Regions from separate parts of the Halomonas sp. DP8Y7-1 genome, predicted to be linked through region 2. Evidence: predicted binding sites of a transcription regulator. Region 2 holds the regulator's gene; the other holds the start of a gene.
The links. The regulator sigma-54, encoded in region 2, starts transcription at its own class of promoters, with help from an activator protein. The targets are predictions, from matches to a motif close to TGGCACNNNNNTTGCTNT.
Positions count from the first base shown of each region.

Region 1: glnL (nitrogen regulation protein NR(II)) is a predicted target of sigma-54. The motif match lies at 1,770-1,787, and genes of this name have one in related genera.

Region 1 is NZ_JAHVIN010000004.1:41,681-45,092, reverse strand. It holds gene glnA (glutamate--ammonia ligase) at 1-649, shown strand, start outside; gene KUV41_RS04795 (hypothetical protein) at 801-1,487, shown strand; gene glnL (nitrogen regulation protein NR(II)) at 1,901-2,950, shown strand; gene ntrC (nitrogen regulation protein NR(I)) at 2,943-3,412, shown strand, end outside.
Region 2 is NZ_JAHVIN010000012.1:116,942-120,353, forward strand. It holds gene ptsN (PTS IIA-like nitrogen regulatory protein PtsN) at 1-368, opposite strand, end outside; gene hpf (ribosome hibernation-promoting factor, HPF/YfiA family) at 375-683, opposite strand; gene KUV41_RS14825 (RNA polymerase factor sigma-54) at 864-2,276, opposite strand; gene lptB (LPS export ABC transporter ATP-binding protein) at 2,469-3,194, opposite strand; gene lptA (lipopolysaccharide transport periplasmic protein LptA) at 3,194-3,412, opposite strand, start outside.

The sequences.
Region 1 (3,412 bases), on a different contig from region 2:
CACCTTCATGCCGAAGCCCCTGGTCGGCGACAACGGTAGCGGCATGCACGTGCACCAGTCCTTCTGGAAGGACGGTCAGAACCAGTTTGCTGGCGACCAGTACGCTGGCCTGTCTGAAATGGCGCTGTTCTACATCGGTGGCATCATCAAGCACGCACGTGCGCTGAACGCCTTCACCAACGCTTCTACCAACTCGTACAAGCGTCTGGTGCCGGGCTTCGAAGCACCGGTCATGCTGGCCTACAGTGCCCGTAACCGCTCTGCGTCGATCCGTATTCCGTACACCGCCAGCCCCAAGGGCAAGCGTGTCGAGGCGCGTTTCCCTGACCCGACCGCCAACCCCTACCTGTGCTTCGCGGCCATGCTGATGGCGGGTATCGATGGCATCAAGAACAAGATCCATCCTGGCGATGCCATGGACAAGAACCTCTACGACCTGCCGCCGGAAGAAGGCAAGTCAATTCCGACCGTGGCGGAAAGCCTCGACCAGGCGCTGGCGGCTCTCGACGAAGACCGCAGCTTCCTGACCGAAGGTGGTGTCTTCACCGACGACATGATCGATGCCTACATCGAGCTCAAGAACGAAGACGTGGAGCGCCTGCGCATGACCACGCACCCGATCGAGTTCGACATGTACTACAGCTGCTGATCCAGCGACGACGACACCGCGTCGTATATCGGCCCCGCCTTGAGCGGGGCCGATTTTTTTTGGCCTGGCCTTGCCCTCGAGCAAGCGATGCCCTTGGCCTGGCAGGACAGGCATCGCATGCTTGCCAGGACACCCCCATCAAGGAGCCACCGTGAAGCTACCCCCGCGCTGCCGGCAGGCCATGTCGCCACAGCCGTCGGGCCGCCTGCCGGCTCGGCGATGCCGGTTGGAGCTGATGTGGCTGGGGTGGATATGGCGGGAGCGGATATGGCTTTGGCGAGTATCGAGAGGCCTGCTGCTGACGATACTGCTGCTGTATGGCTCCCAGGGGAGTGCCGCCGATGCCCTCTATCGTCGCGTCGAACGTCATGGCGGCGTCACCTATAGCGATCGGCCGCTGGAAGGTGGAGAGCGCTTCGTGCCAGGGGTGCTCTCCCATGTGCCGAGTGCTCCTCTGCCCCCGGCACTGTCCCAGCTGCCGGGGGATATCAGCGCTGCTGCGCCGGGCTACCTGGCACGGGAGGTACTGGCCATTGCCCGTCCGGCATCTGGCAGCGTGCTGCCCAGCGGCGCTGGCGGCAGCCTCGAGGTCGCGGCGGCCGTAAGCCCGCCTCTTGACGCCGGTTATGTGCTGGGGCTTGAGGTCGATGGCGTGCTGGTGACGACGGGGGATTCTCCACTGACCCTGACTCAGCTCGAGCGGGGAGAGCACCGCATCGTCCTGGTCGTGATCGACCCTGATCGCAAGGTTCGCCAGCGCAGCGACGCTGTCGTGCTGCACGTGCAGCGAGCCCGCGTTGCGGTGCCCGCGACTTCTCGCCATGGGGCGTCATCGTAGATAGCGAATGCTCCCTGTCTCCCTTGTTCCCGTTCCCCCTGGTCCCCCTGTCCCCCTGGTCCCCCTGTCCCCCTGGCAGCTCAGACATCTGGCCAGAGTCACGTCGGTCCCGGGTGGCGCGCTGGCGTGGCCCCAATCCCATTCGGCATAAGCCCTAAACCAGTGCAGTGCACCAGCTTGGTGCAGTAGCATGTCCATGGGGAGGAGTGTCCAGGCTCCCCCGTGGGACGACAGCGGGTACACGGCGCACCACGGTGGTCATCGTCTGGGTGAAGGCGAGTCTGGCCCGCTTCTTGCTTGCATTAAGGAAGTGCACTCGCTGACGACGCCTGCTTCGGGATGGCGCCTTCAGCGCCTCGCAGGGGGTGCACCTCACGCTCGGCTGAACGACTTCATCTGCTCAGGATACGCTCATGGCGTCAGGCATCATCGAACACCTCACCACGGCGGTTGTATTGCTTGATGAGGACTTGCGTCCAACGTGGATGAATCCCGCAGCGGAAGCCCTGCTGGCTGTCAGCGCTGCCCGAGTGATCGGCGTACCGCTGGGAGATTGGGTCGGCGGAGAAGACGATATCGCCGACGTGCTGGCGCGTGCCAGAGACGGTTTGCACCCCTATACCCAGCGTGAGGCGCGGCTGACCCTCGGCGGTGGCGAACCCTTGACGGTGGACTACACGGTGACGCCGTTGTCCCGGGATAGCCTGCTGCTAGAGCTGGAGCCGCGGGACCGGCTGTTGCGGATCTCGCGAGAAGAGGCCCTGCAGTCGCGCCAGGAGACCATGAAGGTGCTGGCGCGAGGGTTGGCTCACGAGGTCAAGAACCCGCTGGGCGGCATACGTGGCGCCGCACAGCTGCTGGAGCGTGACCTCGAGCAGACACCCGCGCTCAAGGAATACACCCGCATCATCATCGAGGAAGTGGATCGACTCAGGGATCTGGTCGATTCCATGCTCGGGCCGAACCGCGTGAGCCGCCGGGAGCCTCTGAACATCCACCGGGTGCTGGAGCGTGTCCGGGCACTGCTGCTGGTAGAGCAGCCCCAGGTCCGCATCGAGCGAGACTACGATCCCAGCCTGCCCGAGCTGATCGGTGACGAAGCACAGCTTATCCAGGCCGTGCTCAATGTTGCGCGCAATGCAGTGCAGGCTCTGGTCGAGTCGGACACCCCAGACCCCGTGATCAGCCTGCGGACCCGGGCCAGACGCCAGTTCACCCTGGGGGCCCAGCGTCATCGCCTGGTCTGCGATGTCAGTGTGATCGACAACGGGCCAGGTATTCCCGACACCCTGCGTGACACCCTGTTCTATCCAATGGTATCCGGACGGGCCGAGGGCAGCGGCCTGGGGCTGTCGATTGCCCAGTCGGTGCTGCATCAGCACGACGGGCTGATCGAATGCGAGTCCGCCCCCGGACACACAGAATTTCGCTTGCTGATTCCCCTGGAGATGAGTCATGACTGATGCCGCTCGTATAATGATCGTCGATGACGATCGCGCCATTCGCTGGGTGCTGGAGCGGGCGCTGGCACAGCCTGACTTGCAGGTGGAAGCGGTCGAGCGTGCCGATACGATTCTGGATCGTCTGCTCTCCTCACCCCCGGATGTTCTGGTCACCGATATTCGTATGCCGGGCATCGATGGACTGGATCTGATGGCAAAGGTGCGTGAGGTGCACCCTGATCTTCCGGTCATCGTCATGACCGCTCACTCCGACCTGGACAGTGCGGTAGCTTCCTATCAGGGGGGCGCCTTCGAGTACCTGCCCAAGCCCTTCGATGTCGATGAGGCGCTTGCCCTGGTGCGCCGAGCGGTCGCCCACGTGCGAGAACGCCAACGGCCCGTCAGCGTTCCCGAAGGCCTGGATGCAGAGATCATTGGTGAAGCGCCGGCCATGCAGGAGGTCTTTCGTGCCATCGGCCGACT
Region 2 (3,412 bases):
ACCCCGGCCACCTGTCCCAGCAGGGCAAGGTGAGCATCATCCGCTTCCTCAGGCACCAGCAAGACAAAGACCAGGTCCACCGGTTCGCCGTCGATGGCGTCGAAATCAATCGGCTCTGCCAGCTTGAGAAAGCCAGAGATAGGGGCCTTGCAGTGAGGGTTGCGAGCATGCGGAATGGCCACGCCATTGCCGATGCCGGTGCTACCCAGACGTTCGCGGCCGATCAGGCGACTGAAGACTTCCTGGCTATCCAGGCTTGGTGTGTTCTGCGCAATGAAGGTGCTGAAAAATTCCAGCACCCTCTTCTTGCTGCCCCCCGGGACGTCAAATAGCGTGCGCTCGGGGGGGAGAATGGCATCCAATGTCATGAGAGGTCAGCGAATTCCGGCGCCTTGGGCGCGGGCTTGGGATTTTTCCTTGTGCTTGACGAGCTGGCGGTCCAGCTTGTCGGCAAGGGCGTCGATGGCGGCGTACATGTCGCCGTCCTGGGCTTCTGCATGCAGGTCTGCACCGGCAGCGTGAAGCGTACAGGCAGCCTGTTGGCGCTCCTTCTCCACCGAGAGGGTGACCTGCACATTGGTGATGTTGTCGTAGTGGCGCTCCACACGGGCGAGCTTCTCTTGTACGTAGTCACGCAGGGGATCGGTCAATTCGACGTGGTGGCCGGTAATGTTGACTTGCATGACAAGGCTCCTTGCTCTTGCGGGTGGTAGCTCGATTGTAACCCTTTTTCCGATCCTGCAAACCCCCCTGCTTCTACGCATTAAGACGCAGATGTCGTGCGATATTTCAAGCGCTTGCGCTTTTCATGTAACTGCGCTACGCGCTCTGCTCGCTGCCTGTCTCGAGCCATCTGACCGGGCTCAGCGCAGGCGCTTGCGCTCGCTTGAAGAGGGAATATTCATCGCTTCTCGATACTTGGCGACGGTGCGTCGGGCGACGTTGACACCGTCTTCGGCGAGCAGCTCCACCAATTTGCTGTCAGACAGCGGTTTGCGAGGCGGCTCCTGCTGGATCAGCGACTTGATCATGGCGCGTATGGCAGTGCTGGAATGGGCATCCCCATCCTGGCCCACCTGGCTGGAAAAGAAATACTTGAGCTCGAACACTCCCCGTGGCGTATGCACGAATTTCTGGGTCGTCACCCGTGAGATGGTCGATTCGTGCATCTCGACCTTGGCCGCAATGTCTGCCAACACCAGTGGTTTCATGGCGGCTTCACCCTGCTCGAGGAAATCGAGCTGCCGCTCCATGATTTCGCGTCCGACCCTCAACAGGGTGTCGTTGCGGCTTGCCAGGCTCTTGATCAGCCAGCGCGCCTCCTGCAGATGGTCCTTCAGAAACTGGTTGTCCTGGCTCTTGTCGGCCCGTCGGATCAAGGCCGCATAGTCGGGTTGAATGCGCAGGCGTGGCATCGCCTCAGGGTTCAGCTCGACGCGCCAGCCTTCTTCGGTGTGGCGGACCACCAGATCGGGAATGACATAGTCGTTGTCGCTGTCGCCGTACTGGCTGCCAGGCCTAGGGTCGAGGCCACGGATCAGTTCGATGACATCGTCCAGCTGCTCTTCGGTCAGGCTCAGGCGGCGCTTCAGCAGACGACGATCACCGCTGGCCAGCGCCTCGAGAAACTGGCGTACCAGTCTTCCCGCCTGGGGCAGAAGGGGGGTGTCACGGGGCAGGCTGTCCAGTTGCAGCTGCAGGCATTCGCGCAAATCTCGGGCAAATACACCGGTAGGTTCGAATTGCTGCAGCCTGGCCAGTACCGACGCCACGTCCTGCAGGGGCGGGGCAGCAGCGTCGTCATCGGCCAGGCCCTGGGCGATATCGTCAAGGTGTCCCACCAGGTAGCCATCGCCGTTGACCGCGTCAATCAGGCACTCTGCGATGCGCCTGTCATTATCATTGAGGTCCAGCAGGGCCAGCTGCCAGCTAAGGTGGCCATGCAGGGATTGCCCGCTGGCCTGGCGCTCGAAGTCGGGCGCCTCGGCGCTGCCGGCCGGGGCGGTGCCAAGGTCTTGATAGGTATCGGACCAGTCGCTGTCGACCGTTAGCTCGGAGGGGATCTCGTCGGCCCAGTCATCGTCCTTGCTGTCCTTGACCTGCAGCTCGCCAAATTCATCCTCCAGCTCGAGCATCGGGTTGGCCTCGAGCGCCTGCTGGACTTCCTGGCGCAGGTCCAGCGTGGAAAGCTGGAGCAGGCCAATAGCCTGTTGCAGCTGAGGGGTCATGGTCAGCTGGGTGCCGATCTTCAGCTGCAGTGACGCCTTGAGGGCCATGATGTGACTTCCGTTCGTGGAGCTGAAAAGCCTTACCCTAACGGCGGGTCAGGTACCATGCAAGCTTCTTGCCAACTTGTGGGCAGGGGATGGCGCGCAGGGCTTGCTGTGCTCCGCATGCGCGTCAGTGCAAGGTCGAGCGGGCGCCATGAAGACCCTGCCAACATAGCGGCCCGGCAGCGCCCATGGTGGTCAAAGGCGAAAGTTTTCGCCGAGATAGACTTCCTTGACGCGCTGGTTGGCAAGGATCGACTCGGCACTGCCTTCGGCGATGATCTGGCCGTCGCCGACAATGTAGGCGCGGTCACAGATGTCCAGCGTCTCGCGCACGTTGTGATCGGTGATCAAGACGCCGATGTCACGAGCCTTGAGCTGGCGAATGATTGACTTGATCTCGCCGACGGAGATCGGATCCACCCCGGCAAAGGGTTCGTCGAGCAGAATGAAGGCGGGTTCTGTGGCCAGGGCTCGGGCGATCTCGACCCGGCGTCTTTCCCCGCCGGACAGGCTCATGCCCGGGTTGTCACGAATGTGGCTGACATGGAAGTCTTCGAGCAGTTGCTCAAGGCGCGCCTGGCGACCGTCGCGGTCGAGGTCCTTGCGGGTCTCGAGGATCGCCATGATGTTGTCGGCTACGGACAGCTTGCGGAAGATGGAGGCTTCCTGGGGCAGGTAGCCAATACCCGCCAGTGCCCGTTGGTGCATGGCCGCGCGGCTCAGGTCGTCATCGTCGATGCTGATGGTGCCAGCATCCGCCCTGACCAGTCCGACGATCATGTAGAAGGAGGTGGTCTTGCCGGCGCCGTTGGGGCCCAACAGGCCCACGATGCTGCCCTGTTCGATGGACAGGCTGATGTCCTGGACGACGCGGCGCTTTTTGTAGCTCTTGGCCAGATGGCGAGCGTGGAGAGTCTTCATCAGTTTCCTTGGCTTTCCGGCTCGAGGGTCATGCGAATGCGCTGCTGGCCGTCGACACCCTGTGCGCTGGAGCGAGCCTGGACGACGCGGCGATCGAGAAAGTACTCCAGGTAGGCGCCGTCGAAGGTGTCATTGGCCTTGTGCAATTCCGCCTGGTCGATGAGTTCCATGCGGCGCTCGGCAACATGGTAGACCACCTTCTTGCCCCAGCCCTTGAC